Linked DNA regions of Desulfomonile tiedjei DSM 6799. The protein of the gene in region 2 binds, or shares a complex with, the protein of the main gene of each other region. Links are inferred from orthologs where the notes say so. Each region holds a gene or a part of one and is shown on either strand. Other genes may lie near its edges. The genes, in order: smc, DESTI_RS12185 and scpB.

Evidence for each region.
Region 1: the proteins of DESTI_RS12185 (region 2) and smc are in contact, whole or in part, in a crystal structure (PDB 3ZGX), measured with the Bacillus subtilis proteins. The link is inferred for Desulfomonile tiedjei DSM 6799 from one-to-one orthologs.
Region 3: DESTI_RS12185 (region 2) and scpB share a complex: the UniProt entries of both Bacillus subtilis proteins name them as parts of the cohesin-like complex. The link is inferred for Desulfomonile tiedjei DSM 6799 from one-to-one orthologs.

Annotation. Positions count from the first base shown.
Region 1 is NC_018025.1:527,472-538,273, forward strand. The notes cover bases 6,759-10,802. They hold smc (chromosome segregation protein SMC), read right to left. Parts: upstream 10,493-10,802; coding sequence 6,959-10,492; downstream 6,759-6,958. Also shown: DESTI_RS02245 (response regulator), read right to left, coding at 1-736; DESTI_RS02250 (diguanylate cyclase), read right to left, coding at 879-1,787; DESTI_RS28310 (PAS domain S-box protein), read right to left, coding at 1,784-5,956. UniProt on the Bacillus subtilis protein: Required for chromosome condensation and partitioning.
Region 2 is NC_018025.1:2,893,633-2,903,294, forward strand. What follows is about bases 2,916-5,819. They hold DESTI_RS12185 (segregation and condensation protein A), read left to right. Parts: upstream 2,916-3,934; coding sequence 3,935-4,705; downstream 4,706-5,819. Other genes in these bases: DESTI_RS12175 (hypothetical protein), read left to right, coding at 2,916-3,201; DESTI_RS12180 (site-2 protease family protein), read left to right, coding at 3,274-3,930; DESTI_RS12190 (ATP-binding protein), read right to left, coding at 4,745-4,960; DESTI_RS12195 (bifunctional nuclease family protein), read left to right, coding at 5,289-5,819. Outside these bases: DESTI_RS28820 (tetratricopeptide repeat protein), read right to left, coding at 1-2,131; DESTI_RS12170 (antibiotic biosynthesis monooxygenase family protein), read left to right, coding at 2,351-2,644; more of DESTI_RS12175, read left to right, coding at 2,809-2,915; more of DESTI_RS12195, read left to right, coding at 5,820-5,822; DESTI_RS12200 (endonuclease III domain-containing protein), read left to right, coding at 5,914-6,576; DESTI_RS12205 (secondary thiamine-phosphate synthase enzyme YjbQ), read right to left, coding at 7,004-7,423; DESTI_RS12210 (CBS domain-containing protein), read left to right, coding at 7,518-7,967; nickel pincer cofactor biosynthesis protein LarB, read left to right, coding at 8,256-9,011; DESTI_RS12220 (IS1182 family transposase), read right to left, coding at 9,366-9,662. UniProt on the Bacillus subtilis protein: Participates in chromosomal partition during cell division. May act via the formation of a condensin-like complex containing Smc and ScpB that pull DNA away from mid-cell into both cell halves.
Region 3 is NC_018025.1:439,914-449,600, reverse strand. What follows is about bases 6,169-9,097. They hold scpB (SMC-Scp complex subunit ScpB), read right to left. Parts: upstream 7,954-9,097; coding sequence 7,384-7,953; downstream 6,169-7,383. Other genes in these bases: DESTI_RS01880 (glycosyltransferase family protein), read left to right, coding at 8,275-9,097; DESTI_RS28280 (beta-alanine-activating enzyme beta-propeller domain-containing protein), read left to right, coding at 6,169-7,387. In the rest of the region: DESTI_RS01915 (APC family permease), read left to right, coding at 1-1,348; DESTI_RS01910 (Fur family transcriptional regulator), read left to right, coding at 1,633-2,040; DESTI_RS01905 (rubrerythrin family protein), read left to right, coding at 2,131-2,634; DESTI_RS01900 (hypothetical protein), read right to left, coding at 2,817-3,974; DESTI_RS01895 (UDP-glucose dehydrogenase family protein), read left to right, coding at 4,592-5,893; more of DESTI_RS28280, read left to right, coding at 6,020-6,168; more of DESTI_RS01880, read left to right, coding at 9,098-9,489; DESTI_RS01875 (response regulator), read left to right, coding at 9,519-9,687. UniProt on the Bacillus subtilis protein: Participates in chromosomal partition during cell division. May act via the formation of a condensin-like complex containing Smc and ScpA that pull DNA away from mid-cell into both cell halves.

The DNA.
Region 1 (10,802 bases), 2.4 Mb from region 2 along the record:
CATCCAAACCTTCTATGATATCGTCAGTCTTTTCCCTTCCCGTCAGGAGGATCACGTAAATGTAGTCGCTTTTTATTCTTTTGCGCAGCTCACGACAGACCTCAACTCCTTGAAGCCCGGGCATCATCCAATCGAGAATTGCCAATCTCGGTGGATCGGCGCTTGATAAAATTCTCAAAGCAGACTTCCCGTCAGGAGTGACGATGGGATCGTGTCCCCATTTCATGAGTGTTGCTTGTAGCATTCTCAGTGAAACGGGATCATCGTCGGAGATCAAAATTTTCCATGACTGCAATTTGCCCGATACAGAGGTAAGAACTCCGCAAACAGTCTTGATCCCCGATTCCAGGCGCTGGAAGGCTTCTTCGGCTCCAGAGAGATTCTGCGTCTGCCCCATGGTTTCCAATTCACGCACGACTCTCAGTAATTTCTCCGCACCGAGATTAGCCACGGAACTTTTCAATGCCTGCGCTGCAGAAGCCAGTTGCACAGGATTCTTGTGCTGCAAGGCATTGCGGACGGCAGCCACCAGTTCGGAAACATAACTGAGGAAAAGCCCGGCGACCTCCCTCGCGAGGTCGTAATCGCCGAACATCTTTGCGATTAATGCCTGCTTGTCAAATTCAGCCACAGGACCTGACGCACTTGTTTCAATGCCAGAAGTATCCGTATCAGGAACAAGCCTCTCAATGGCAGTCAGAACGTGCTCGGATCGTGATGATTGGAATGAACCCATAGGAACTCCTAAGAATCCACGAAGAGTGTTGCGACCATATGGTCGGGTCGGAAAAAATCAACCCTTTCTGCCCAAAAGGACTTGCACGACACTGTATTTTCAATGGCATGATTTGCCGAGTTGACGATAACAAAACTGTTTCTCAAATGCATAGCTCCACTCGATTGCGCCCGCAATTCTTGGCGTGGTAAAGAGCTTCGTCAGCCTTTTTCAACATCTGATCCATGTTCTTCACTGATGTTCCAGGAGCCGAGGTCACGCCCAAGCTTAAGGTACAGGAAATTTCCCCCGCGGATGTTACTATCGGTTTATCTGCTATACAAGACCGTATTCGTTCCGCGGCATTCCGTGCTTCTTGTTCGTCGCAACCCGGTAAGATAATGACAAACTCTTCGCCTCCATAACGGCCCACAGAATCGTACATGCGCAGCGAAGAAGCAATCCTTTTAGCCAACTCTTTAAGCACGGCGTCTCCCGCCAAATGCCCATATCCATCGTTTATATGCTTAAAATGATCTATGTCAGCCAATATTACGGACAACTTAGTGGATTCACGACGAGATCTCTCCAGTTCACTATGAAGGGCCTGGAAGATCGCCGTGCGGTTGAAAAGACTTGTGAGGCTGTCGTGTGACGCTTGAAAACGTGATTTTTCGAGTGCGAGAGTAAGCTCCTCGTGGAGTTGCACAATGCGTGCACCTGTTCTGATCCGGACCTTCAGTTCGTTAGGGTTGAAGGGTTTGGTTATGTAATCGTCCGCTCCTGCTTCAAGGCCTTCGATAACTTCGTCTTGTCTACTTTTCGAAGTCAGGAGAATGAGGTACTTGTACGGTTGCTGCTCGAGTTTCCTGATCTCGCGACAAATGTTGACTCCATCTATTCCCGGCATCATCCAATCGAGAATGATGAGTCTGGGAGCATTTTCTGCGGAAAGTAACCGCCAGGCGCACGAGCCGTCGGCGCAGACTATCACCTCGTGACCCCATTTTTGCAGTTGAGCTTCCAGGAGTCGTCTTGTAACGGGATCGTCGTCTGCAACAAGTACTCTCATTGCGGATCATCCTTAACGAAAATTCTCAGTGCGTCCTGCACACTCATGATTTCCTTCTCGAGCGCAAGAAGCCTATCCCGCGCTTCTTCCATGCTCCGGCTTTTTCCCAGGTTTTCAAGCTTGAGAGCTTCTTCAACAGCTAAGTTAGCGGCGAAATTTCCGATCATACCCTTCATGGTGTGCGCTGCCATTTGCAGCATCTCAGGGTCTTGATGCTCGATAGCTTCTCTCATTTTACCCAACAGCTTCGGTGATTCTTCTGCAAACAGATCGATCAGTTGTCTCAGGAGATCTTTGTCGCCACCCACTTGTTCCAGTAATCTGGCCTCGTCAATGTGATCGCGATCCGGAATCACCGGATCACACGCGCTCCGATCTTGAGTAAACTTATCAATCGTGAAGAAAAGCTCTCGACTGTCGACCGGTTTTGAGACATACCCGTCCATTCCCGCATCCAGACATCGTTCTCGATCACCGGTCATGGCATGCGCGGTCATTGCTATTATCGGGATATGCTCGCCTGAAGATTGTTCGGCATTCCTGATAGCCTGGGTTGTTTCAAAACCGTTCATTTCAGGCATTTCTATATCCATGAGAATCAAATCGAAACTCTCTGCTTCCAGAGACTTGAGGGCTTCCTTTCCGTTTGAGGCGATGGAGACGGTGCAGCCTCTCTTTTCCAGGAGCCGAAGAGCGAGAGTCTGATTTACCGGATTGTCTTCTACCAGGAGAATCTTGAGCAGGCGTCTTCTCTCTCCTGCTATACACTCTGCAACCGGTTGATTAGATTCATCCGGTTTGTGTGCGATGCCCAGAGTCATTTGAATTGCATTGAACAGCTCGGCCTGCTTAATGGGCTTCTTCAAGTAAATTGATATTCCGCACTGCTTGCAGCGCTCTGAATCTCCTCGATTCCGTGATGAGGTCAACATCATGATGACAGGTCCACGGGATCCCGTCGTCTCAACGATTGTTCTGGAAAGCTCGAATCCATCCATCTCAGGCATGTTGGCATCAAGAATGGTAAGGAGAAATGGAGACTCGGTTTTCTGAGCTTCTTTTACGGCAGTTAACGCCGCGGATGCTTCGTTCACACACGTGGGATTCATGCCGAATCCTGTGAGAATCTCTTTCAAGATTCTAAGATTAGTCGCATTATCATCGACCACCAAGACCGGCAATCCCATGAGGTTGAAGCGTGTGTCGGATTCTTGAAGACGGTCGGTAGAATTCTCCTGTATTTCAAATTTTGCCATGAGATGGAACGTGCTTCCGTTTCCGATCTTGCTTTCCACCCACAATTTACCGTCCATCATTGCCGCAAGTCTTGAGCCTATTGCGAGTCCGAGACCGGTTCCTCCATATCTTCGGCTCATTCCGGTATCCACTTGGGTGAATGAAGAAAATATCTCTTGCTGCTTGTCCTCAGGAATACCGATTCCCGTGTCGGACACTGAGAAATGGAGGGTTGTTTCATTGGGGGTCGACGCCGACTCGACTATCACATCCATGAACACTTCGCCGGCACTGGTGAATTTAATGGCGTTTCCGACGAGATTCACTATGATCTGTCTTAGACGTACGGGATCTCCCTTGAGGACGTCCGGGACTTCAGGCGATACCCGGAAAGCCAGTTCAAGACCCTTTTGATGGGCCTGAATGGCAAGAGACTCCATGGTTTCACCCAACATAGCCCGCAGACCGAATCCAATGTGCTCCAATTCGAACTTTCCCGCCTCGATTTTCGAGAAATCCAAAATATCGTTGATTAACCTGAGTAGAGAGTCTCCCGATGCTTTGATTATTTCGAGGTATTCGGTCTGTTCCCTGCTGAGTTGCGTCTGCATGAGGAGTTCGGTCATGCCAATGATGCCGTGCATCGGAGTCCGGATTTCATGGCTCATGGTCGCGAGAAAGTCGCTTTTTGCTTTACTTGCCGATTCTGCTGCCAATTTGGCCTCAACGAGATCGCTCACATCGGTGACATTGAGTATAACCCCCATATAATGGTTGCCACTGAATATGGGTTGCACCCGGAGAGCCACTTTCATCCCCGCAAGTTCGCGGTTCTCAGACATGCCGGTTCTAAGGCTTCCATGACGATAGTCATCTAAAAGCCTTCTCAATCTGTGCCCTGAAGCCGGATTTTGATGGCAATCAAAGATGTTCTTACCGACAACCTCTTCGCGCTTTAACCCGGTTTTTTCCAGAAACCAGGTGTTCACTTCAGTAATTACATCGTCCGCATCCGCGACAACGATCCCGGCATCCATTCCCTGAATCATTGTTCGCAACTTGTTGGCTTCAGCGGCAGCTTCTTCACGTGCGGAAATAAGGTCCCTCACTGCCTGTTTTCTTTCGGTGATATCCTCGGATATGCCGAGAAGATACCGCGGAGTCCCATCCTTATCGAGAATGGGTAACTTTTTGGTGTGGATGAGCCGGAGCCCGACGTGTTTTGTTTTCACCGATTCCTCGGCGATATCCATCAAACTTCTTCTGCGAAGGGTCTCTGTGTCCTGAGCATTAAATGAATCAGCTTGTTCCCGCGGAAAAATGTCATTGCTGCTCTTGGACAACACCTCTGCCTTTGAATACCCGTACAAGCGTTCGCTGGCTTTATTCCAGAGAACGAATTTCAAGTGTTCGGCGTCTTTGAGAAAAATGGCGGTCGGTAAATTTTGAATAATTGAATCGAGCAGAGCTTTTGTTCTTCTGGTTTCATCTTCTGCCCTTTTGCGCTCGGTAATATTGCGAATCGTCGAAAGACTTATTTTCCCCCAGGAACTGTCGTCCATGACATCCGAATCGAGCAGTACGTCCATCAGAGTGCCGTCTCTTCTCACGTACTGATATGGAATAGCTTTAGCACTGCCATCGCGCCAGAATGCCGGCAAGACGGTTGAAAACGCTTTTTGGGCCGATTCAGGGGTCATGATGAACGAGATTTTTTTGCCGATTGCTTCCTCTCTCGTGTACCCGGTCTCCTCCGTCCACTTCTTGTTAACATTGCGGATTATCCCTTGAGGATCGATAGAATGCATCATTACCGGAGAGTTTTCGTACATGTGTCGCGATCTCTCCTCACTTTCGGCGAGTTGTTCCTGTACACGCATCCTGTCTGTCACATCGCGTTGCATGATCCAAAAGGATCGCAGAATATCTCCTTTGATGTCGCCTATTATGGTATTCTCAAGGTATCTGATCCGGCCGTCTTCATCTTCTTCTCTGATTTCTTGACTTGCGACCTGGCAATTGCCGTCTCTCCAGAGGCCGAGGAGATCTTCCGTGCATTCCTCCTGAAAAAAGAGCTTCGATAACGAAGAACCGACGAGAGTATCGATGGACGTGTGTCGATGCAATTTTGCGAATTCGCTGTTCCCGTCGATCAGAGAGGCTTGCAATATTCTAGGGATCATCTGTGACTTGGGAAGAGTAACGGGTATTTGGGATTTAAGGGAAAATTCGGCCATTCCTACCGGCACTATATCCACGAGCTTCTTGTATTTTTCATTCAGGAGAATCTGCTTCTTCTCACTTGTCAAATCTTCTATGAGAACAAGCACAGAGCGTTCCGTTCCCAACCGTACAGATCTTAAGTAGATTCGTGCCCAGATCCTGTGCTTCTCGAACTGCATCAACGCTGTCTTCACTTGAGGTTTTCTTTCCGAGAAAACTCTCTCTATAACAGCTTGAGCAGCTTGGCACGTCTTGGGCTCTGCGAATAGAGAGCTGAAACGGATTCCAAGGAGTGAGGCGCAATTCGTGCTGATTTTCTCACAGGCATCATTGAAAAATGTTATGCAAAAGGACTTATCTACGAGAAAGACCGGTATTGGGAGAGCCTTTAACAGTTTGCCAAAGGAGGTTTTCGGCACTTCCTGCAAATCAAAGCTACCGGAAGAAGTGAGACTCGGGGCAAAGAAATTGTTCAGATCAATGGTTTCCGTCGCGACATTGGAGTTTCGAAGCAGCTTGATTGCAGCATCGTCTTCAACCGGTTCGTCAAAACTTGGCAGGTCCTTTTGACTCATGAGTTTCCTTTTCTGTTCAGCACGGTAAATCAATGGAACGTCCGATGCCAACCTTACCAGATTTGAGAGGAACATCAGAAAGAATTTCCCTCCTGTAAATTCTCCCCACGATTGCAGCCAGTTTTCTATTGCCATGGGAACCACTCCTTCTTCTGTTCTTCATGCTTCTCATTTTCTCGCAGTGGGATGGCTCAACAAACGGCAAAGACTTTGTTGATTATTCTCACGAGCTGCATAATCAATGCAGGATCTTGAGATCAGGTACCGCCCTTCTTAGCGCGGGGAAATTGCCCAGATGGCGATTGCTGTGGATTTAGTTCATCCGACAAGACTCTTGGCTGTACCATTGTGCAAGAAAGGGGCCACTATAGAATTGTCGATGATCGGCGCAATTCTGTCGTCTATTCCGCGTGTGAATACAGGATATGGTAGGGACCGGCGTCTCGAAACTGTCTCAAAAGTCAAAATTTATCCTGGATCATGGCACGAATTTCTCATCATATCCCGCCCCTATTGTAGGGGCGGACCTGCGAGTCCGCCCGAATAAGGGTAGGCACTAGGCCTACCCCTACGAAGATGGCGAATCGTGGCACGATATGTTGTGTATTCAAGAATTTTGAGACAGTTCCTCTGCCGGTCCATTTTAACGATATCATTGATTATATTGAAGACGTGCCGGCCACGAAGGCACGGCACCTACCAATACCCCTGTCGTCAGGCGGACATTAGTTTTGGCATCCCATAATTGTTGATCTGAAAGCACAAGATAATGGGATGCGAAGGGGCGTATCGAACGAGAACTCTGGATGCGTTTGTTCGCGAACATACGGCCGGCGAGAATCAGTGCGCAAAAGGATAGCTGTACATTGACTTTTTCCACTATGGAACCGATACCATAGTTTATTGGATTATTCCCATAAATGCGCTAGAAGTTTGAAGAGCGAGAGAGGCGATTCGGCACAAATTCATCCGTTCGAGATCTGAGCTCTTGGGAGTTGGCCCCCTACAGTGACTACGCCCGCAATGCCAAGACCATGTAATTACGATTGACAAACCGATACCTTCAATTCAAAACTTGAGCTAACGGCATAATCCATTTACAAAAAAGGTTCCCCAAGTCTTGCTACCGATTTCCCATCAGGAAGCGAATTGGACGGACACGACGCGGGATACTCCGGATTCTTCCATGGTCACGCCATACAATGAATCCGCCTCTTCCATGCTTCTCTTATTATGCGTGATAATCAAGAATTGAGTCTTGTCACCCAGTTTCCTGAGCATTTCATTGAACCGGGAAAGGTTCGAATCGTCCAGAGGCGCATCCACTTCATCCAAAAGGCAAAACGGCGAGGGTTTTGTCAAGAAAATCGAAAAGATCAGGGCAACCGCGGTCAATGCTTTTTCACCGCCGGATAACAGGTCCATATTCTGAATTCGTTTTCCCGGAGGTCGTGCCAGGATTTCAACCCCGGTCTCGAGGAGATCGTCCTTGTCGGTGAGTTCCAGGCGGGCTTCTCCTCCTCGGAAGAGAAACGGGAATATTTGTTGAAACTGTTCATTGATGTTTTCGAATGCCGTACGGAATCGTTCCTGTGTCGTCTTGTTGATGGCATTGATGGTTGCGTAGAGAGATTCCACAGCTTTCTTGAGGTCCGTTTCCTGTTCGAGCAGAAAGACAAGCCTCTCCTGTATGGTTCTGCTCTCTGCAATGGCCGCGGGATTGACTTCGCCCATTGCCTCTATTTTGGTTCTCAGTTCGTCGAGACCCGAATCGTCAGGGAGCGCATCAGGGCAGGGGACTGTCCGGGGATCTGTACGGTATCGTTCGAGAATCTTCTCCACAATCCCTTCCAGGATTTGCGTTAATCTGACAGATTCCATTTCCAGGCCGTGAACCTTTTCCCGAAGTTCCCGCATGCTTTTTTCAGACCGAGCTGCCTGTTCCTCGGTGTTTCTAACTGATAGGGACAGTTCCTCGGATTCTTTTTGCAGAAATTGAATCTTCTCGGATAGATCCATTTTAGCTGCAAGCAATTCCTGCTCTCCCGCCAGGCAGGACTCCAATTCGAGAGTCAATCGCTTCTCTTCTTCCGCTGAAGATTCTATGTCACGGGTAAGCGCGGCGATACGGGATTCGTACTGAACGACGGTTTCCGAGAGAGCCTGAAACTCGCGATCGATGGAGCGATTGCGCTCTTCAAGTTGAGCCAATTTCACACGCAGCTCACCTGTAGTACGGGAATTCTCGCGGGCTGTAGCATGGAGCTCCTCGACTTTTCGCGATGACTCCTCTTTTTGCTTTTCAAGCGCCTGACGTTTTGTTTCCAGGACGGTAATTTTTGATTCGGATTTCAGAGTCTCATCGTCTAAACCGAGTTTTTCTTTCTGAAGGTTTCCGGATTCGAGCTGCAGGATATCCGTTCTTCTCCGATACCCTGATAACTGCGAATCCAGTCTCTCCAGATCCTTCTTCAGGCCGGCTTCCTTTACATTAAGGTCGCCCATGCTTGCACGGCAGGATTCGAGATCTTTCGAACACGCGTTTTCTTTCAACTCATTCGCTTTGAGTTCGCTTTTTAGAATGGTCAACCTTTTGCCAAGATCTTGAAGCTTTTTGTCGAGATCTGCCATTTCGTGTCGATCCCGGAAGATCTCTTCACGGCTGGAGTCTTCCATGCCTCCAATGATTTCGCCATGTTTCGTGAGGACTTCTCCGGTCTTGGTTACCAGATCCACAGAATATCCGTTATTCTCCCAGAGACGAACCGCGGTAGCCAAATCGTCCACTACGAAACAATCGCTGAGGAGAAACGATCCCAGTTCCTCACATCCAGCCCGGAACGAGACAATCTCACTCAACCGGATTGCGTCTTCAGGGCCGGGAGAACCCTCCTTGTTCGACTCAAATCTCGGCTTACGCGGCAAAAAGCCCGATCTGCCGGCGGCCTGTTCCTTCAACAGGTTCGCGGATTCTGCACCATGTTGCGGCGATTCCACCACGAGATGTCCCAGTCTATTCCCGAGCGCTGCTGTAAGAGCTTTACGATGCTCCGGGGCCACTTCCACCATTTCAGCAAGGGGTCCGAGCAGCGAGTCCGAGCCACATGTATCTTTGTTGACCATGAGAAACCGCACGCCTTCGTCGTATGCCCGGAATTCGTGCTGCATTGCCGAAAGAGAATCGAATCTAGCTTTAGAAACGGCAAATTCTTTCTCGTCCAAGGAAAGGGATTCCCTCATGGAAACGATCTGTTTTCTCAGATTTTCGCGGTCCTCGGAGAGACGATCCTTGCGCTCTGATTGTTCTGCGAGAGCTCTTGTCGTCATCTCCAATTCGCCGGCAAGAGCTTCACGCTGCAGGGCATCGGCTTTTTGGGCATCGGAAATGGACTGCAGTTCGCCAGTCATTTTCTCGAGACTGAGATCGATTTCTCTGGCTCTCTTTTTCAGGAAGGTAATGCGATTGCGCTCCTGGGCCGACTCCTGAAGCGTTCTGAACACGTTTTCTTTGAACTGTTCGACTGCCCGCCGTTCTGCAACAAGGCTCTGATCTGCTGCCCGCATGCTTGATTGTGCTTGTTTCAGATCCTCTGAAGCGGCTGCAATGGATTCTGAGATGGTGTTCCGATTCTTCTGCAGAGTATCTTTTAGTGAGGAAGCCTCTCCGAGCTTCTTGACGATCACGATACGTTCGTCGGTCGATCTTTTTTGCCGTTCGGTTGATTGCGCAATACCTGATCTGTGTTTTTCGATGCGGCCTCTCAGGGCAGTGAGTTCCACATCCGCTTTGTGGCGGGATTCCACGAGATCTTTGAGCTTCTTATCTAGTTCCAAAGCCTTGAGCTTCTCTGCTTCAAGTGCCGCGGACAATCCGGAATAATCGGCTTCGCATTGTGCGAGCTTCGCGTGTTCTTCCTGGAGCACTCCATCTACACGGACCTTTTCAGTTTCCACTTCGCGGTATTTCCAGGAATGGATGCTGAGATCCAGGCTGCGAAGCTCTTCGGTCAGCTTTCGATAACGCTCTGCTCTGGCTGCTTGTCTCTTGAGCGCTGTGCTTTGGCGTTTCACTTCACTAACGATATCGCTGATACGGACGAGGTTCTGTTTGGTCTGCTCCAGCTTTTTTATTGCAGCTTCTTTTCTCGATTTGTACCGGTTTATTCCTGCGGCTTCCTCGATGAGGACCCTGCGATCCTCCGGTTTGGAGGCCACAATCATGTCAACTCGTCCCTGCTCGATGATGGCGTACGAATTCTTACCAACGCCCGTATCAAGGAAGAAATCAACCACATCGGAAAGACGGCAGGGAATCCCGTTGATTTCATACTGAGAATCGCCGTCCCTGAATAAGCGGCGTGCTATCATGATTTCGTCGTAGTCAGCCATGGAAGCAGGGCTCAGGCCGTCCGTGTTTGAAAGCACAAGCTGGACCTCAGCCATGCCGACTGCTTTCCGGCTATCGGAACCATTGAAGATCACGTCTTCCATTTTCTTCCCGCGCAGAGTTCGAGCACGCTGCTCGCCCATTGCCCAGCGGATGGCTTCCAGAACATTGCTCTTGCCGCAGCCGTTCGGCCCCACCACTGCGGTAATGCCCGGCTTGAACTCGACTACTGTTTTATCCGGGAAGCTCTTGAAGCCTTTTATCTCTAATCGCTTGATCTTCATCGGTTTGGGAAACGCTTTTTCTGCCTACGACGCTTCGATTCACCAACCACAGTTGGCTAATTGTCTCGAAGTTGGCCGTGAAAGCGGCTTTTCTATTTTATGCCTCTGCTTTTGATCTCGGCGGATACTATCGTCACCGTCCTTCAATGTAAAGCGAGAAAAACAGCTGAATTCGATCCAGGTCAGGCAGGATTAGGTGAATGCATCTGAGAAAGCAAGTCACGCAATAAGAGCACCTGATACGGACTTGCAGTCAACATATTTCTCATTGAGGCGATACACGGACCTACAGGGCAGGTCCGTGCGGTAT
Region 2 (9,662 bases):
AATTTGAATATCCCGCATGAAGCGCGCGGTCCAGCGTGTCCAAAGCTTTTTCTGTCTTCCCGGAGATGGCGTACATACCAGCAAGATTGTAGAGAGCCGCCGAGTCGCCCGGCTCTGCATCTACCGCACGAATCATCCAGGGAACAGCCTCTTCAACTCGATCCGACATGGCAAGTGCCAAGGCATAGGGTGAGAAAAGAACCGATGCATCCGGATTCTGATCCAAAGCATTCTTAAGAAGTGCCGATGCATCCGCTATACGTCCCTGTTCAAGGTACATCATGGCGAGATTTCCATAGGCCTCGGCCAACGGTTTTTCACGATTGATCAATTTTGTATATATTCCCTCGGCATCACTGGATTTTCCCGATCTATAATATGCCACGGCAAGAGAAAACATGAGTTCGGGGTCTTCTTTGGAAAGTGCTACCGCAGTCTTGTATTCCGTGATTGCCTTTTCATGGTCTCCGTCTTCGAGATAGTAGCTGCCCAGCATTTTGTGGATTTCGATATTGTCGGGCAGGTGCTCAGTTGCCTTTTGGAGCGCAAATCGTGCTTCTTCCTTTTTGCCGGCCCATCGTAATGTCTTGGCCAGGTTGAGATCCCTGAGGCCGAAATATTCGGGTTCGAGGCTGCTCATTCCTTTGTCGTACACAACCTGAATGTCGTCCCTGGAGAGAGTCTTTGTGCTTTTGACAAATCCGTTCTTGCGGATTTCTTCAAGAATCATCTCAGCCAGGAATTGATGATTTTCAATTGTGGGATGCACGTGATCCAGGAAGCTCTCGTTTCCCGGAATTCCCGATCTGTCGCCCGATTGCGCAGCTTTCCCGTCCAGAGCATCCTTGAACGGCACGAGAACTGTCTTCGTTTCCTTCGCCACGGATAGAATCTTGTTCTCCAGGACAGACGTGCACCGCAGAGGACAGACGTCCAGATCTTTCGCTCGCACGAATGCCTGTCTTGCCGCATCGTACTGCTTGGCCTTCAGCAAGGCCCGACCGTGCAGGAAGTGCAGTTTCGCATTGAGTCGGTCTTTCTCTATAAGTTCTTGGATGGGTTGGAGCGTCGCCTGAAAATCGCCCGATTCGAAGACTTTCTCCAGTCGACCGGCGTTCGACATTATCTCTCGTTTATCTGCAGCAGATAATTCAGGCGAGCTTTCAGATTTGAACGGTGAAAAGTCTTTGAGATTCGACGCGGGGTGTACGAGAATGAGACGTACACCTGCTTTCGTACACGTAGATATGATGGCCCTGAGGTTGTGATCGAGGTGTTCTTCCACACCTTTCGCAAATACATCATCTCTGTGGTACAGCTCTAATCCTGCACTTCTATCGAGAATAGCCGAGACCTCTCCCTGGAGCACCGGTTTACGGCTGTCTTGCGATAACTTGGGACTCGGACTTGTTTTCCGGTCGGCGGACGTAAAGGGTTGAAGAAGTAGTTGGAGTGCCCGGAACGTGTGAAAGCTTTCCAACCGTGCCCCTAGAGCAAGGAATCCCGAAGGCTTATCCAGTAATCCGGAATATGTCCTTCTCTCCAGGAATTCATTCTGGCCGGTGTATACGACCATCAGATCGGGCTGGTACTTGAGCGTCTCTTCGATTATGGGGAGAATTCTGTACGAAGCGTAAGAAATTCCACCGGCATTCAACACTTCATAGGTGTGTTGAGGATCGGCAGCGTTTAACAAATCCTGGAGCCATCGTGGAAATGAGGTCCTCCCATCGAAGGGGTGACCGTACGTTGTGGAGCCGCCGAAACAGAACACCCTTACGGTGCCCGAGGGTTTGGGTACCTTAAAAGATGCTTCGTTGAAATACCTTAGCTTTTCGGGTGCCGTATGTGCGATCCCGTTTTCCACTCTGAAAAGAGGATGAATTCCGGAAAAACCTACAAACGGATCGCCACCTTCGGTTTGGGGAGGGAATCCGGCCAATCGCAGGGCACTTTCTACCAAGAAGAAGAATGCCAAACAGACAACCAGACCGAATAGCACATCGCGGAATCGAAATCCTGCATGTTGCGTTGGTTCAGTGTCCGAAATCTTCTCTTTTCTTCCGGAAATTTGTGACTGTTCGCTTTTTTGGGCTTTGCCCGGAGCTTTCTTTATCTTGCGCGATTTCATACGGGCTTTCTACGCGTGTTACGAGACGATTCCGTCACGGTATTTAGTGCTTGAATAGTATCAACCTATTGACACAGGAAAACAAGTGCGAAGGAAAGGTCGTTCTGACGGGAACTATTTCTCATTCTCTTATTTCCAAGCATACAGACTCGAGCACAGTCTTCGGATTGCGATCGATCGCGATCGATGTGTGACCTTTGAATGAAGAAGGACTGAATTATGGCTGTAACCCTGATAAATGCATTCGAAGTCCCGCCGGGCAAAGAACAGGAAGCTCTGGAATTCTGGGAGAGAGTTGCAGAATTCATGAAAAGACAGCCTGGCTATATTTCGACGCGATTGCATAGAGCAATCGTGCCATGGGCTCGCTTTCACTTGATCAACATAGCAGAGTGGCAATCGGCAGAGGATTTTCAAGCGGTGATTGGGAGCGAAGAATTCAAGGAACTCACAGAACCTTACAGCGAGATTTTTCCCCACTATCCAGGGCTGTACGAGGTTATTCGAACCTGAGGTGATATGCTTCACAATCAGGTGATACCCATGAACCAAGGATCCACGAGAGATTTCACGAGGAAACGGCGAAGCATCTCTCTGATTCTCCGGGAACACCTTGACACGTGGGGTGTTTTAAAGGTAAGGTTCTGTGTTTTACAGGGACTCTAAAGAGGTGATGCATGCCGTCGGAGACTATCGAAACCAGAAACGAGCAGAAAGCACGATTTATCCAGCAGTCGGAAGCCCGAACAGCTTTTCTGAAAGAGAAGGGGATTCCGGAACAGAAGATCGAAAAAGATCCCCTGTTGAGGAGCATAAAAGCCAGAATCAAACAAGTGGACGCTGCGATTGCACGGATTGGCTTTCTTGACGATCAAACCAAGAAACTAAAGGAACGAAAAGAGCAGCGTTTGGCGGAGAAAGAAGCCGAGAGAGTTGCTTTGATGAAAGGCGAGATCAAGAAGAGCAAGAAGAAAGCGGAAGAAGCTCCCCCCGAGCCCAAGAAGAAGGGTGGAGGCAAAGCTCCCGCTGCAGGAAAAGGCAAGCAGGAACCCAAAAAGAAATCCAAGTAGGTGCCGAATCCGCATTCAAGGAAATCGCCGAACTGAAAGTCCTGATCTCTTCAGGGCTTTCGGATAGCATACATGGACATCACAGATATTTTTAGATGGCTTCAGAGGCTGGCTCTTCTTGCTCCGGGTTTTCTCCTGGCGGTTACGGTCCACGAGTTTACCCACGGATATGTGGCGTACAGATTGGGAGACCCCACCGCGAAAGCGATGGGCAGATTGACGTTCAACCCGATCAGTCACCTTGATCTCTTTGGGACAATCGTGCTCGTGCTCACGGGAATGATCGGCTGGGCAAAACCCGTGCCCGTCGACCCCAGATATTTGCGCCATCCGCGAAGAGATATGCTCTGGATCAGCCTGGGCGGTCCCGCTGCAAATCTTGTGACCGCAATCGCTTTGTCGCTTGTTCTGTATGCTATGATCTTGGGCACGGGTGGGCAGGTCGGACCATCTGCCGCGTACATTCTGATACCGCTGGTTGGCATTCTTCAAAAGGGAATTCTGATCAATGTGGGTTTGGGAATATTTAACCTTCTTCCTGTGCCGCCACTGGACGGGGCCAAGATTCTGGAAGGGGTGCTTCCTGCGCAACAGGCGTATCAGTTTTCTAAACTGGAGCCTTACGGTTTCATAATCCTCATGATACTCATCTTCACGAGAGTCCTGGACTACATTATCATTCCTCCCATCCGTCTGATTGTGAGCTTCCTATTACCAGGCTTGAGCTGATCGCATGTCCTATGAAATCAAGCTGGAGGTTTTTGAAGGTCCCCTGGACTTGCTTCTCCATCTGATTCACAAGAATGAAGTCAGCATTACCGATATTCCCATCGCCTTGATTACCCAACAGTACCTGGAAACCATTGAGCTGATGAAATCGCTCAACCTGGATGTTGCGGGAGAATACCTCATCATGGCGGCGTATCTCACCCATATCAAATCCCAAATGCTTCTGCCTGCCGATGAATCCGAAGAAGAAGGCTCAGAACAGATTGCAGATCCGAGAGACGAGCTGGTAGCTCACCTGCTGGAATACAAGCGGTACAAGGAAGTTGCTGAAATGCTCGGCACCATGCCTCAACTGGAAAGCGACGTATTTGCACGGGAATCCGCTGAAGACTCCGAGGAAATTCCCAAGTCGCATCAACCGCTTGAAGTTCGGTTATCGGATCTCCTGTCAGCGCTCCGGGACGTTTTGGAACGTACCCCCAGGCGCGATCTCATGGAATTGCAGCCGGAAACGCTTCTCGTGAAGGACAAAATTATCGAAATATTGGATCGGCTCGGTTCCCGGCCCTGGATCACGTTTCAGTCTCTTTTCGATAAGGACGAATCTCGACGAAACGTGCTGACCACTTTCCTCGCGCTTCTCGAAATCGTAAAGCTGCAGCTCGTGCGAATCTATCAGGAGGTTCCATACGGGACTATTCTGATTTCCAGAAGGGAAGGTGAGGAGGCGAAAACAGCAGGAGATGCGGCGGAAACAATCGATTCGGCTGAATGATGACCGTGCCGACCTCTAAACGATCGGCACGGAAACAAATCAGACTTCTTTGACTGTTATTGCCTCTTCAGGGCAGACTGATACGCACGATTCGCAACCCAGACAATCTGCAGGATTGGCTACTACGGTTTCATTGTTGTCCACCACCAAAACGTCAGCCGGACAGATATCCACACATTCACCACACTGCTTACACTTTCCTTCAGCTATCTCGGGAACAAACATCCAATTCCACCTCTGATTCTTGGTATGCATGAGGCTTCTTCTCCGGGACGTGTGATGTCAGTCCCAGGTACCTACCGCTGATGCCAGGGAATTTGTCCGGCTCAGAGCCTCATTGGTCGTGACCTGTAATTCTACATCAAAGAAGTACCAAGTCAATGAACAACCTGCCGCGCAAATGCTAAATTCTAAGTAACAATCGTACGGAAGCTTTTTTCATCTTGATCGAGCTTCTAACCCACTCTGCGGAGCGAACCGTTCCCGCAACTCATTGACAAAAGAAGATTCACGATGTTACCTTTTGATGAAGGCACAGACATGAGGCGTAATCGTTCTACTTTCCCCAAGATTGAAGGTAAATATGAAAAATGAAAAGAATTTTAAAGAGATGTCAATCACAGGAATCGCCTCGGACACACGTAATATGCAACCCGTTGTAGTTCTCAAAGAAAAAAACGGAGACCGAGAGTTGTATATCTGGATTGGGCCGGTCGAAGCCATGGCACTGCAAAGAGCAATTAACAAGGAAGTCTATCAGCGCCCGCTCACGCATGAACTCTTGAGATCTATAATAGACAAGACCGGCACCCGAATCGAGCACATAGAAATAGACGATCTCCGGGATCATACGTATTACGCTACCATCTATTTAAAGAACGCTGAATCCAAATTGGTTACGGTTGATGCTCGACCGTCCGATTCACTGGTTCTGGCAACATGGATGGGAGTTCCCATATTCGTTAGTGAAAAAGTGATCGAAGGAATGACACAGGCTGAGCAAGAAGAGGCCCCCAAGCACAAGATCATCTTCACCCAGGAAGACATTGAGCAAACTGACGAGGAACTGACTAAAATCCTCGAGAGAATCAACCCTGACGATCTGGGGAACGCTTGACGTCTGTTTACAATCTCAGTTGCCAACAGAACCGGGGATAATCTCCGGTTTTTTTTATCTTTTGTCTGTAATTCCCATGAATCGCGATCGCATGAAAAAACTGCTCTTGAGTATGTACCGACAATTGGTCGCTGTTTTCGGGAAAAGGAACTGGTGGCCTGCCGGTTCTCCTTTTGAAGTATGCGTTGGAGCGATTCTTACGCAGAATACTGCTTGGGCAAATGTGGCTAAGGCCATAGCAAACCTGAAAGAGGCCTCTGCGTTGGATCCATTGGCGATTTATCATTCGTCTCACGAGCAATTAGCTGCATGGATAAGACCGGCCGGTTACTACAACATAAAGGCAGTACGACTCAGGAATTTCATCAATTATCTTGTGGAACGCCATTCCGGCAGCCTGGATTCGCTGTTTTCTGACGATGTTCAGGTCTTGCGAACAAATCTCCTGAGTATCAAGGGTATCGGAAAAGAGACTGCAGATAGCATGATTCTTTACGCTGCACATAAGCCGATCTTCGTCATTGATGCATACACGGGGAGAGTAATGAAACGACACGGAATCGTACCTTATTCTGCAAATTACGATGTCATGCAGGAGCTCTTCCATGAAAATCTGCCGGTGGATGTTGAACTGTACAATGACTTCCACGCGCAATTTGTGGCGCTGGGCCACCATTACTGCAAGAAGGTGCCTTTATGTCACTTCTGCCCGCTGGAATCTTCTTTGCCCAACGGAAATCCCGTGATCGGCTAGAAACGGAATAAGGGGGCGCGAGTGGCGCAGCGAAGCAATCTCCCAATGAGGACCACGGTACAGACAATGGGGCCCCACCTGCTCATAAGCCTTAAGATAAGAGCATCCACTCCCAGCTTTCCTGGTGGGGGTCGGCGTCTCTGCCGACCCACGTTGATGGAAAACGCCCGCGAACAGCGAGGAATCCACCATTCAGCAACTAACTTAATCCTTGTCATTGCGAGGAGCGCAGCGACGTGGCAATCGCCTGGGACTCAGGTGCTTAATTTCAGGCGATTGCTTCGCTTCGCTCGCAATGACAGTCATTCAGGCATCTTGGCAAAAGGATGCGGTTCGCTTTGGTCATCACATCCTACGCCGGATTCTTATTTTTTGCCTGATTTCCCAATCTCTTGTTAATCTGTCATTCTTACGACCTGCGGCATTCTTATTCTCCAATGATTTTCACCAACACTCGTTTCCGCCGACCTCCATCAAACTCACCGTAAAAGATCTGCTCCCAGGGGCCGAAATCGAGCTTTCCTTCAGTGATCGCGACAACAACTTCTCTTCCCATAATCTGTCTTTTCAGGTGCGCGTCGCCATTGTCTTCTCCGGTCCGGTTATGAAGGTACTTGCTCACAGGTGCATGGGGCGCCAATTCTTCCAACCATCGGTCATAATCCTGATGCAGACCGGATTCATCATCATTGATAAACACCGATGCAGTTATGTGCATAGCATTCACAAGGACCAGACCTTCCCTCACCCCACTGTCATGGAGCGCGCCTTCCACCTGGGGCGTAATGTTTATAAATCCTCTTCTCTTAGGAATATTGAACCAAAGTTCCTTGCGATAGCTTTTCATGGAATCCTCCGTTAGTATAGGATGCTTGTATTATCCTATTTTCAGAGCGCGGAACAACCCTGCGCAACGTGCACACGAATGCAGGAGGAGCAATATGGCTAAGATTGCAGATATCATGACCCGTGAAGTCATCACCGTCACTCCGGACACTCCCATCCGTGAACTGGCGAGAATACTTGCAGAAAAGCGCATCAACGGCGTCCCGGTGGTAGATGAAGATGGAACGGTCCTCGGAGTAGTATGTGAATCCGACCTCATCGAGCAGGGCAGACCTCTGCATATTCCTACCGTCTTCGTGATCCTGGATTCCTTCATCCCCCTGGAAAATCCGTGGAGACTGCAGAAAGAGTTCAAAAGAATCACCGCAACCAAGGTTGAAGAAATCTACTCCAGGCCCGCTGTTTGCGTATCTCCTGAATCGGACGTATCCGAAGCGGCAAAGCTCATGAGCGAAAAAAAGTACTATACGATACCGGTTTGCGATGATGCAGACAGACTGGTGGGGGTATTGGGGAAGGTGGACGTAATAAGGGGACTCGCGTGATAACATCAATTAAATTAAATATATACGTTATTTTTTTAAATAGATTGTTTTGGTATTTAGGATATTTTTTAGAATATGCTTTAAAATATATTGACAACTATCTGGAATCATGGTTTAAGCGATCTCACACAGCGGGAGGCGTAGCCCGCTGCCAAACATACCTTTTCCCCATGCGAAGCCCCGGTTCTCATCCTCCTTTCCGGGGCTTTCCTTTGTACGTTTTCTTTCCCTTCGCTGCCATATTCCTCAACAGGGTTCAAATTCCCGCGAATTTCGAGAGGCAAGCAATTGGATCGTGATCGACTGAAGAAGATAATGGAAGATGTCCGTGACGGATTGCTCCCCTGTGAAGAAGCCTGCAGAATATTTCAAGATCTCCAAACAGAGGATCTGGGTTTTGCAGCAATCGATCATCATCGAGCCGTGAGACTCGGTTTCCCGGAGGTTATTTTCGGACAAGGTAAGACAGCTCAGCAGATCGTCGGTATTGCGACGAGTCTGATGTCCAGGCAGGACGTTGTCCTCATCACGAGAGTTGACGAAGAAAAAGCAGCGGCAATTCTCAAGGAAATTCCCGAGCTTGACTACAACTCTCTGGCCGGAACACTTCTTTTCACCCGAGGCGAAATGAGGAACAGGGGAAAAGGCGAGATTTTGGTGGTGGCTGCCGGAAGTTCGGATTTGAGCGTTGCCGAGGAGGCCAAAGTAACTGCTGTATCGATGGGGAACAGTGTAGGGACGCTGTACGATGTTGGTGTGGCGGGTATTCACCGGCTCTTGACGAATAATCGAAGACTCAGGGATGCTGCCGTGGTCATCGCTGTTGCAGGCATGGAAGGTGCCTTACCGAGTGTAATCGGAGGATTGGTCGATCGGCCGGTCATAGCCGTACCTACCTCTGTCGGATATGGTGCAGCCTTCGGCGGAATAACCGCGCTGCTTGCGATGCTGAACTCCTGCGCGCCGGGAATCGTAGTGGTCAACATCGACAATGGATTCGGAGCAGCCTATGCAGCGACGTTGATGAACAGGATAGCGGAATGAGTGCAACCATTTGTATGTAGATAAGGAGGTCTATGGATATCAGTCGTTTATGTAGTTGAGTTTATATAATATCCCCTCGGGCAGTAAGTTACTCTTTTCATTGATGGTTGTGGCCGCTTCGGCCATGGATGTTCAGTTATGAGCTGGCACTAAGAATTCTGCGCCCTGGAAGGGCGGCCCAATACTAGCCACGGGTGTCAGAAAGCGTCTCAAAACCTGCGCACTGCGGCGAATCACGCAAGCCGGACGGGAGGACCTGCTTCTGGGAAAAAAGCAGTCCCGTCAAGTGAAGATCAGGCGAGGTTCGATCCGAGTGTACTGTCCGTTATAAGGTCATGGTCTCCCTCCGGCTGCTTACGTGAATGCCACCTCGCCGGATACCCAATGGTGGTAGAGCTTCCTGAGATTTATGGTCGTGCAAATAAGGTCCCACTGGGCCTTTACGTTGTCGATTCCGGCCACGGTCCATCGCCGAAAGCTTAATGCGCTCTTGATCCAGGCAAACGGTGGCTCGATAATCTTCTTTCGAGTCTTCAGGCGCTCTTTGTTCTCTGGTTTTTCCCTCTTGCTGCGGTGTCGTTCTAGGGCCGCCTCGTAAACGCTGAGGTCTATGAGGCGTCCGTTCTTGCTCTTGGAGCATTTCCAGCGATT
Region 3 (9,687 bases), 2.5 Mb from region 2 along the record:
ACTCAATATTATCGGGATAAAGGAGAATGCGCGGTTCACGTTCTCTGTCTTCATTTTCGCTACAATCATCTTCCTTAATCTCATTGTGTCGGGTTTTCTGTCCATGGACGGAGAATCTCTGACCCGCCTGGAGCAAGCTGTCGAGCACGCCGGTCACAGAATGAACACCGGGTCGATTTTTTCGGGCTACGGCATCTTTATCGCTTCAGTGGCAAGCTGCGTTTTGGCGTACTCTGGCGTGGAATCCGTTCTTCAGACAGCAGGATTGGTCCGTACCTGGCGGGAGATAGGACGAGCATACATCTTTCTCGCCGTTACTGTCGGCGTTGTAACCCCCGTGGTTGCCGCTTTGGCTTTATCTGCTCCCATTGATTTTCGCGCTCATGAAGGCGACCTCATAACTCATTATGCCACCATGATAAACGGCGTTCCATTCGGCGTCGCGGTTGCCATATTGGCCAGCCTCACTCTTATTATGGCTATTAACACGGCTTTTGTCGCTTCCAGCGAATTGTTGGAGCGTGTTGCCGAACGATACGGATTTTCCTGGCTCATTACACCGAATCGGAATGACTCGCTCTATCGCATTCATCTCATAAATGCCGCTTTTTTTTCCGTCATCATCCTCATCACCCGAGGCAGTCAGATGATCCTGGCCGATATGTATGCCTTGGGCTTGATCGCCAGTTTCTGCATCAACATGGGATCTTTGATCATTTATCGCTATTTCATGGGCACGAAGGAGATAAAGCCGTTTTCCACAAACCGTTTTGTGACAGTCGTATTTCTTGTGGTCTTCCTGAGTTGCTTCTTCTTCCTTGCGTGGATGAAGCCGCACGGTACGGAATTGTGGGCAACCATCACCGGCATAGTCCTCTTGGCCGGGCTTATGATAGCGAAAAGAAGGGCCCCTGAGATAAAAGCAGCGGAACAAAGCGATTCCCAGATGGACATGATCCTGCATCTGAGTGAATCCGTCGATCCGGAAGTGCACATCTATTTTCGAAGACCCCGAGAGGAAGCTATCAAGCAGGTAAGACAAAATGAAGCCTATGTGACCTATTTTAATCCTCGAAGAGGCGCTCCGAATAGGCTTTCGTCAAATCACTTCAGGTTTGTTGCCGAGCGACGAAGCGTGTACCAGCATATGGTGGACTTGCTCAAAGTGGTGGAATACGAACTGACCGGTCGAAGCGTGGTGGTGCACTTCGGTTGGCCCATGTCCTCCTGGTTGGACCGCATATCCATCGGAGTAATGGTATTCAACGTCATGCGACTTCCAAAACAGTTTCCCCGGTTCAAATTCGAAATTTACTATCCCGGACAAGTTTACAAGGGGACGAATTGATACGGCTGAACATTTGCCCGTATTGTTTCGCTTCAATAAACAGACTGAATGGTCGAGCAGGGTCACCCACCTTTTATGGCAGCCACAATTTCTGACCTCTTGAACACCCTACTCTTATCAGGTTAGCTGCTATTTTTACCCGGTTATCGGATTTCTGAGCGATTTTGAGGAACTATTATCCAAGAAGGAATTTCTTAGGTGTATGCAATTTTTTCTTGACAAAGTTTTTGCGATCTGGCACTTATTTTAATTAAGAAGCGTTAGCGATAAGGGGCATCACTCAAGTGTTCACACGCAGAATGACCAAACAGCGGCAGGTTGTGCTGGAAGAGTTGAAAAAACTCACGTCGCACCCTACGGCTGAAGAGCTGCATCAAATAGTCCGGCATCGCCTGCCGGGTATCAGTATTGCCACCGTGTACCGAAACCTCGAAATCCTGTGCGAGGAAGGCAACGCTCAGAAGATCGATGTCGCAGGAACACGCAGGCGTTTCGACGGGGACACCAGCACCCATTACCATGTGCGTTGTGCACGTTGTGGAAGAGTTGAGGATCTGCCAATAGACCCATTTCCTCAGATTGAAGAGACAGCTCGGAAAAACTGCAAACATCGCGTCCTTACCCATCGAGTGGAAGTGGTAGGAATCTGTCCTGATTGCGAACATCTCGAACGAGATGCTCTTACTTTTTGATACGTGTTCACACGGTGTACAACTGCCCAGCATTATGCTGGCTCATCTTCAGGAGCCTTGCGGCTCTAAACTTAATCCGAGGAGGAAAGAATGACAAAGACGAACGACAACTTGGCAGCAGCATTTGCAGGAGAATCTCAGGCTAACCGCAAGTATCTCGCATTTGCAAAGAAGGCCGACAAAGACGGTTTTCCCGGAGTAGCCAAACTCTTCAGAGCTGCGGCCGATGCTGAAACAATCCATGCTCACAACCATTTTGAAGTGCTCGGAGGCATCAACTCTACTCTGGACAACCTCAAAGCAGCTTTTCAGGGCGAACACTACGAATTTTCCAGCATGTACCCCGAATTTCTTGCCACATCGAAAGAAGAGAAACAAGGCGCAGCCACGAAGTCATTTCACTGGGCCAACGAAGTGGAGAAGGTTCACGGCGAACTTTACAGCCAGGCCGTAAAAGCAGTGGAAAGCGGCAAAGACATCACCGTTTCGGCATACTATGTCTGTGATAAATGCGGGTACACCATCGGCGATGCGGCTCCCGATAAATGCCCCGTATGTGGTGCGAAGAAAGACGAGTTCCATCTGGTTGCCTGAGAGTTTCCGCCATGCTGCGGAAAACTCATGGAAGCGATGGATTGGTACGATTTCGTAAATATCCTTTGAAAACCGATGAAGTAAATCTCGTGGGAGAGTATAGAAGGGGAATCCTGTTGGACTCCCCTTCTGTTATTTCAGTCGGATACGGTGAGACGAATTATCTGCAATGCAAGAAGCAATCACCGGGTTCTATAGTTAGGCTGGTTTTCAGTCCGGCTGACCGCACGACCGGATGATTGCCCGGCATTGTCCCTCGCGAACATGGCGAAAAAGTCTTTCGTGTACCCATCCTCATAACGCTTCAGTGTGTATTTGGACTGCTCGGGAGAGAGTTTCTGCTTTGTAACGAGATTACCCTGAGCGTCTCGTACGTAAAGATTCCCTACGATATTGTGCGGATTTGCATCCGCGTGCATACCGCGTTCGCACCCTGCCAGCACGAGCGCTTTGGCCAGATCCTTGGTCCCGATATGATGTCCTATGGCAAACACCAGATTTCCATCTTTTCTGATACCGAATGCACTGCGATCGGCAACGTACCAGAAATGCTTGCCGTCAAGGTTCTTGCCGCCTCCTCCGAGTAAAAAGCCCAGCCCGATTTCTGAATCCTCAAGCTTGCCGTTACGCATTACCGATTGCACAACCATCCCGTTTTTCACAATAAGATGTCGCAATTGGCGCGCGTCACGCACCAGATGGATGGGGATATCTGCGTTCCATTCCCGGATATCCGCAGATCCGTCCCTGTACACGATCATGGTGGCCATGCCGTCTACCATGGGATAGACCACTTTGCCTCTGAATATGGCTCCTGCACCCCGCGAATGTCTCTGCATCCACATGGCATTCGTAATAGCGAGAATTCTGGGCCGAAGCTCGGTTTCAACTTCCGACAACGCTACAGAAGCACCGGGTTCCTGAGATCCCACGTAGTACTGCAGGAAGGTCTTACTCATATCCACGACCATCATGTACACGACGGCATTCGGAAAATCCACGCTCGGGCGGTAAAAGGTTTTGTAGATAATCGGATTTCCACTGGAATCCCTCGGAACTCCCGAAGTATCCCAGACCCCTTCACCAGGAAGAGCAGGAGAAGTGTAAAGCGGTTTTATGTTGTCAAGCTTGATCGTCGAGAGCGAATCACGCGAAACTTGCGTCCCTTCGGGTTTTGCATTGGTTTCCGGCAACGATCCTGCCTGTGCGAGCTGAATACCAGAAAAATCCGGCAGTGGAGATTCCGCGCAAGCGGTAGGAATCATGAAAACCCAGAGGAGACATCCCAAGACTACAACCGGAACGAATCGATGAAATAGTACTCTAGGCAATGTGCCCACCCTCAAATACACAAAGTTTTAAATAAAATCCCTTATGGGATTCATCCAAGTATCCATCCTATATACCGTAAAACGCCAAAAAATACAATAGGAAACCCCGCCGACCGTGCAGGAAGCCTCTACAAAGGTTCAAGACATCGTTACTTCCAATGTTATCAATAAAAGCTTCGACACGAGTTTGAAATCAATGCTTGTCACCTGGAATCACCTTGTATTTTATGCGGGTTTTTCCTTCATGTGAAGGCTTTGAAATATGGCAATTGACAGACTAATGTCCGATTGAAATCAAGAACCTTGTGGGTGCCGGCTTCCGGCTTGATATTCCAAGGTCTTACGATGTTGTTTCATGATATTGCTGAGATTATGCTTGGAGACTTTCACCGTTTGATGTAATAATAGAGCGCTTATAGCAATGTGCGTTCAAAGAAGTAATCCCGCCACCGGCGGGAGTAAATCCGGTCCCGGCATGTCTCCGAAGTGAAGTCAGCCACGCCAGGGCGTGGCGTTCGTAGCGAAGGAGATTTGCCAGGACCGGCCAAAAACAGATCTCTCAATATTCCCTCTATGAAAGCACTTTGGTATTATCCAGTAGTTTGAATTTTGAAGAGGTGCTCGGTATGCATGTTGGCGTTATAGGAACCGGTTACGTGGGATTAGTGACAGGCGTGTGTTTTGCGGAAATGGGTAACAATGTCACCTTGATGGATATAGATGAAGGCAAGATCCAAGATCTTATCGATGGGAAAGTGCCCATCTATGAACCGGGCTTGGAGCAAATGATTGCCCGCAACGTGGCGGAGCGACGTCTCTCCTTTACCACGAGCCTGGAATTGACCATCGAACGTTCTCTTATAAACTTTATAGCAGTAGGTACTCCACCGGACGGCAATGGAAATGCCGATCTCAGCCAGGTTTTCGAGGTTGCCGGCAACATCGGCCGAGCAATCAACACGTACAAGATTATTGTCACCAAGAGCACAGTTCCGGTGGGGACCACGGCAAAGGTCAAGGAGATCATTGCAGCCCAAACGCAGCATCCTTTTGATGTTGCCTCCAATCCGGAATTCCTTAAAGAGGGAAATGCCATCGATGACTGCATGAAACCCGATCGAGTGGTCATTGGCGTGGAAGACGTGAGAGTCGGGGAGATATTGAAAGAGCTGTACAGTCCCTTTGTAAGGACAGGAAAACCGATACTCGTCATGGACGTCGCTTCTTCGGAGATGACCAAATACGCCGCGAACGGATTGTTGGCAACCAAGATATCCTTTGTCAACGAACTCTCCAGATTGTGCGAAAAGGTCGGAGCGGACATTGAAATGGTACGGATCGGCATTGGTTCGGACCCCAGAATAGGACCCCAGTTCCTTTTTGCAGGTATCGGGTACGGTGGCTCGTGTTTCCCCAAAGATGTGGATGCGCTCGTTCAAACCGGTGCTCAATACGGTGTGTCGCTCAAGATTCTGGAAGCTGCACAAGAAGCCAACAAGATGCAGCGAAAGCATTTCATGGATAGGATCCTCGCTCACTATGACGGAGATTCTTTGTCCGGGAAACTCTTCGCCATCTGGGGCTTGAGTTTCAAACCCAGAACTGATGACCTGCGTGAAGCTCCTTCTCTGGAACTGATAAATTTCCTTTTGGACCAGGGAGCGCGAATCAGGGCATTCGATCCTGTGGCAATGGAGAATGCAGGGAAAATTCTGGGGCATGGTGTTGAATTTGCCCCTGGCAACTACGAGTGCCTGGAGGGAGCAGACGCGTTGATCATTGTCACCGAATGGAATGAATTCCGGCATCCGGATTTCGACAAGATCAAGAGCTTGCTTGTGCAACCGGTAATCTTCGACGGCCGCAACATTTATAATCCGAAACGAATGATAGACAGAGGTTTTTATTATTACAGTATCGGACGCTGATCAGGCTGGGAGTAATACCAATTTGCATTCAAAATCCCCCCATTCCCCCCTTTATAAAGGGGGGTTAGAGGGATTTTCGTCAAACTTTGAAAGCAAATTGATGTAAGTTCCGGCTGGAGTGTTCACATGTCTCTGAGAACCATTAATGCCAAAGAACTCGTCGAGGCAATTCGGTCTGGTTTGTCCCGACAAGGGCTCATGACCAAGTACAGTATTTCATCTGAAGAACTGCAACTCCTTTTCAGAAGACTGTTACAGGTGGGAGCTGTTCAGGAGTCCGAAATCAGGCGCCTTATAGCTCCGGTTCTTCCACACGCCGATTTTGAATGTCCGGAATGTGGAGCGACCTATCATGAGGCCTTCGACCAATGTTCCCAGTGCGGTGCTTTTGTGGCAACAATCGAGGCCGAGATTTGTGAATTGGACACTCGGAAATGTCCAACGCCGCGTGTTGAAGAAATTGTTGATGATGAAGTGCATTTGTTCCGGGGCAATCTCCAGAGAACTGGAATGTATGAATCCCAGGGAGTCCGGCAACTTTCCGAGCTGAAATGGAAATTCAAGACAGGCGGCTGGGTTTCTTCTTCGGCAGTCTGCACTACGAAATTAGCATTTTTCGGAAGCTGGGACGGGACCCTGTACGCGGTACATTTAGATACCGGCGAGAAAGACTGGAGTTTCTCCACCAATGGTCCCATTTCCGCATCGGTAGCAGTGGCAGGCGGTAAACTCTATTTCGGAACGTCCGAAGGCGCTCTAGTCTGCCTGAATGCCGTGAACGGCCTGCCGAGCTGGACAGTAAGAGCCGAAGGACCCGTAACATCCTCTCCGGCAATAATCGAGAGAAAAGCATATTTCGGAAGCTCGGACGGAAATTTATACTGTGTCGATCGCATTTCAGGGCAGATTTTCTGGAAATTCAAGACAGGAGGAATCGTTTCTTCTTCCCCTGCAATTCTTGACGGAAAAGTTTGCTTCGGCAGCTACGACACAAAGGTCTATTGTTTGGACGCTTCCACTGGTGAGAAGAAGTGGGAATTCAAGACTGGCGGGCCGGTCTCCGGATCGCCTGCTCTGAATGAAGGCATGGCCCACATAGCGAGTTGGGACGGCACTCTCTGTGCCGTGGATATGAAATCCGGCAGAGAGAAATGGAAATATGCGTCCAAATCCAAGATATCATGTTCTCCATGTGTCGGTTACGGCCGCGTGTTTGTCGGCAACTCAAATGGAGAAATAGTGGCAGTTGACGAGAGAACGGGCCAGGAAAAATGGAAAGTGCAAACCGGCGGCCCGATTGCTTCATCACCTGCTTTGGCCTACTTCACCGTGTACTGCGGGAGTGCCGATAGATTTCTTTACGGCCTGGATGTGAACACCGGCGCGGAAAAATGGAAATTCAAGACTGAAGGCCCGGTAAATTCTTCTCCGACGGTCTTCGACAACTATGTCTTGTTTGGATGCGACGACGGATACTTGTACATGATTGCCTAAGGGGCTGGTTCTTCGCTCCTGTCCCCTTCGGTGAGGTCTTCCTGGGTCAGCTCTTCCAGTTGCGGCAAAGAAGGTAGGGAAGCAAGGTCCGGAAGCCCGAATACCTCCAGAAATCGCTTGGAAGTCCCATAAAGAAGCGGCCGGCCGGGAACGTCTTTCTTTCCCACCACCGTTACCAGTTCTCGCTCCATGAGATTCCTGACCATGGCAGAGCTTTCCACCCCTCGTATCTGCTCTATGTGACTCCTGGTTACCGGTTGGTTGTACGCGATGATCGACAGTGTCTCCAGGGCGGCTTTGCTGAGCCTCGCGGGTTTCACGCGCTTCATTTCCAGTATCCACGGGGCAACGGTCGGCAACGAACGGAACTGGTATCCACCTCCAACTCGGACAAGCAAGAAGCCCCTCGCTCGCTCCCGGTAATATTCCTCTAATTCGTCCAGAACCTGCTGCACCGCATCTGCGGATACATTCCCGAGGACGCGCACCAGAGACTCCGGATTAAGAGGCTCTGAATGGGCAAAAATCAATCCTTCTATTATGGACTTCAGATGTTCTTTGTCCACGTCACACCGATTAATATTCTATAATCAGAAGAATGATTGGGGACCTTCCGATAATCCCGCGTTGGCGGGACTGGCCGATCTTCTTCTTTGATAGAATGCAGAAACATATAACAAAGCTTGGGCCGAGTCTGGCTTGCTCACAATTTACCGGAAGTTTTCGGCCATGTCCACGAGACTCACACTGCTGGAGAGTATCCTTCCCCAAAAGCCTTTAGATTCAGGTTTTCTCGCTTAGCGTGTGAATTGAAAACTCCCATTGGTTGTGCTAAGGTTGGGCTCTCGGTTAGCGGCAAATCAATCTTCAGTTTCAGAGAAAACTCAATGAAGTTTATTGAAGACAATCCCGATGGTATTACTCGAGCAGACATCGTTGTGGGAATACCATCTTACAACGAAGCGTCTTCCATCTCTTACCCTACACAGCAGGCCGACAAAGGACTGAAAAAGTACTATTCAGATAAGTCCGCAGTCATCATAAACTGCGATAACCACTCTCCGGATAACACTCGACAAGCGTTCATGACCACGGAGACGACCGCTCCCAAGATCTACATTTCCACGGAAGAGGGAGTTACCGGCAAAGGCAATAATGTCCGGAATCTGCTGGCAAAAGCCGTGGAACTGTCCGCGCAGGCGGTTGTCCTCATCGATGCGGACCTGCGGAGCATAACTCCTTTGTGGATACGCAATCTCGGGGAACCGCTTTTCGAACAGTATCAGTTTGTTGCACCGCTATACGTTCGCCACAAGTATGACGGCCCTATAACAAACAGTATTGCATATCCTTTGACGAGGGCTCTATACGGGCGTCGCGTCCGCCAGCCCATCGGAGGGGATTACGGTTTTTCGGGAGAGCTCGCGAAAATATTCCTGGAAACGGATGCCTGGAGTGATTCCATTTCCTCCTTCGGGATCGACATCTGGATGACCACAACATCCGTCCGGAATCATGTTGCAGTGGTTCAGGCATTCATGGGACGTCCCAAGGTTCACAAAATCAAGGATATCCTGGAGGATTCCGACACGCTTTTTTCCAACGTGATTTCGACAATTTTCGAACTCATGTGCAAGTATGAAACCTTCTGGCGTGACGTCAAATGGAGCCGTCCTACTGCTGTTTTCGGCTTTGGCGTGGGTGATGTGGAGGTGCCGCCGCCAGTGAATGTGGATGTGAGACTTCTTTCACAAAAATTCCAGAGCGGCACCCTTGAACAGTGGGACAAATATAAGATTCTCCTGAGCCCGGAAAACATCCATAAACTCGAGGAAGTAACTGAACTGTCTCCGGAAGGATTCGAGTTTCCAACCGGGTTATGGGCAAAGATTCTCTTCGATTTCGCTGTCGCGTACAAGAACCGGGTGCTTGGTCCCGAAGAACTCATTTCGACGCTAAAGCCATTATTTCATGGAAGAATTTTATCGTTCGTTCTTGAATCGCAAGCGATGAATACGCAACAGGTGGAAGAGTATATTGAAGACCAATGTCTTCAATTCGAGAAGGCGAAGCCCTATCTCCTGGAACGCTGGTTTGCGTGAGCAGAAAGACCAGAGCAAAAGGACCGGTCATGGCGAAAATATTGATTGTCGATGATGAAGAAGGAATTCGAATGCTCTATTCCATGGAGCTGCAGGACGAGGGATACGATGTGATCACCTTGCCTGACGGTCGGGAACTGTTGTCTGTCGTTGACCGGGAAAACCCCGACTGCATCATTCTCGACATAAAAATGAAGG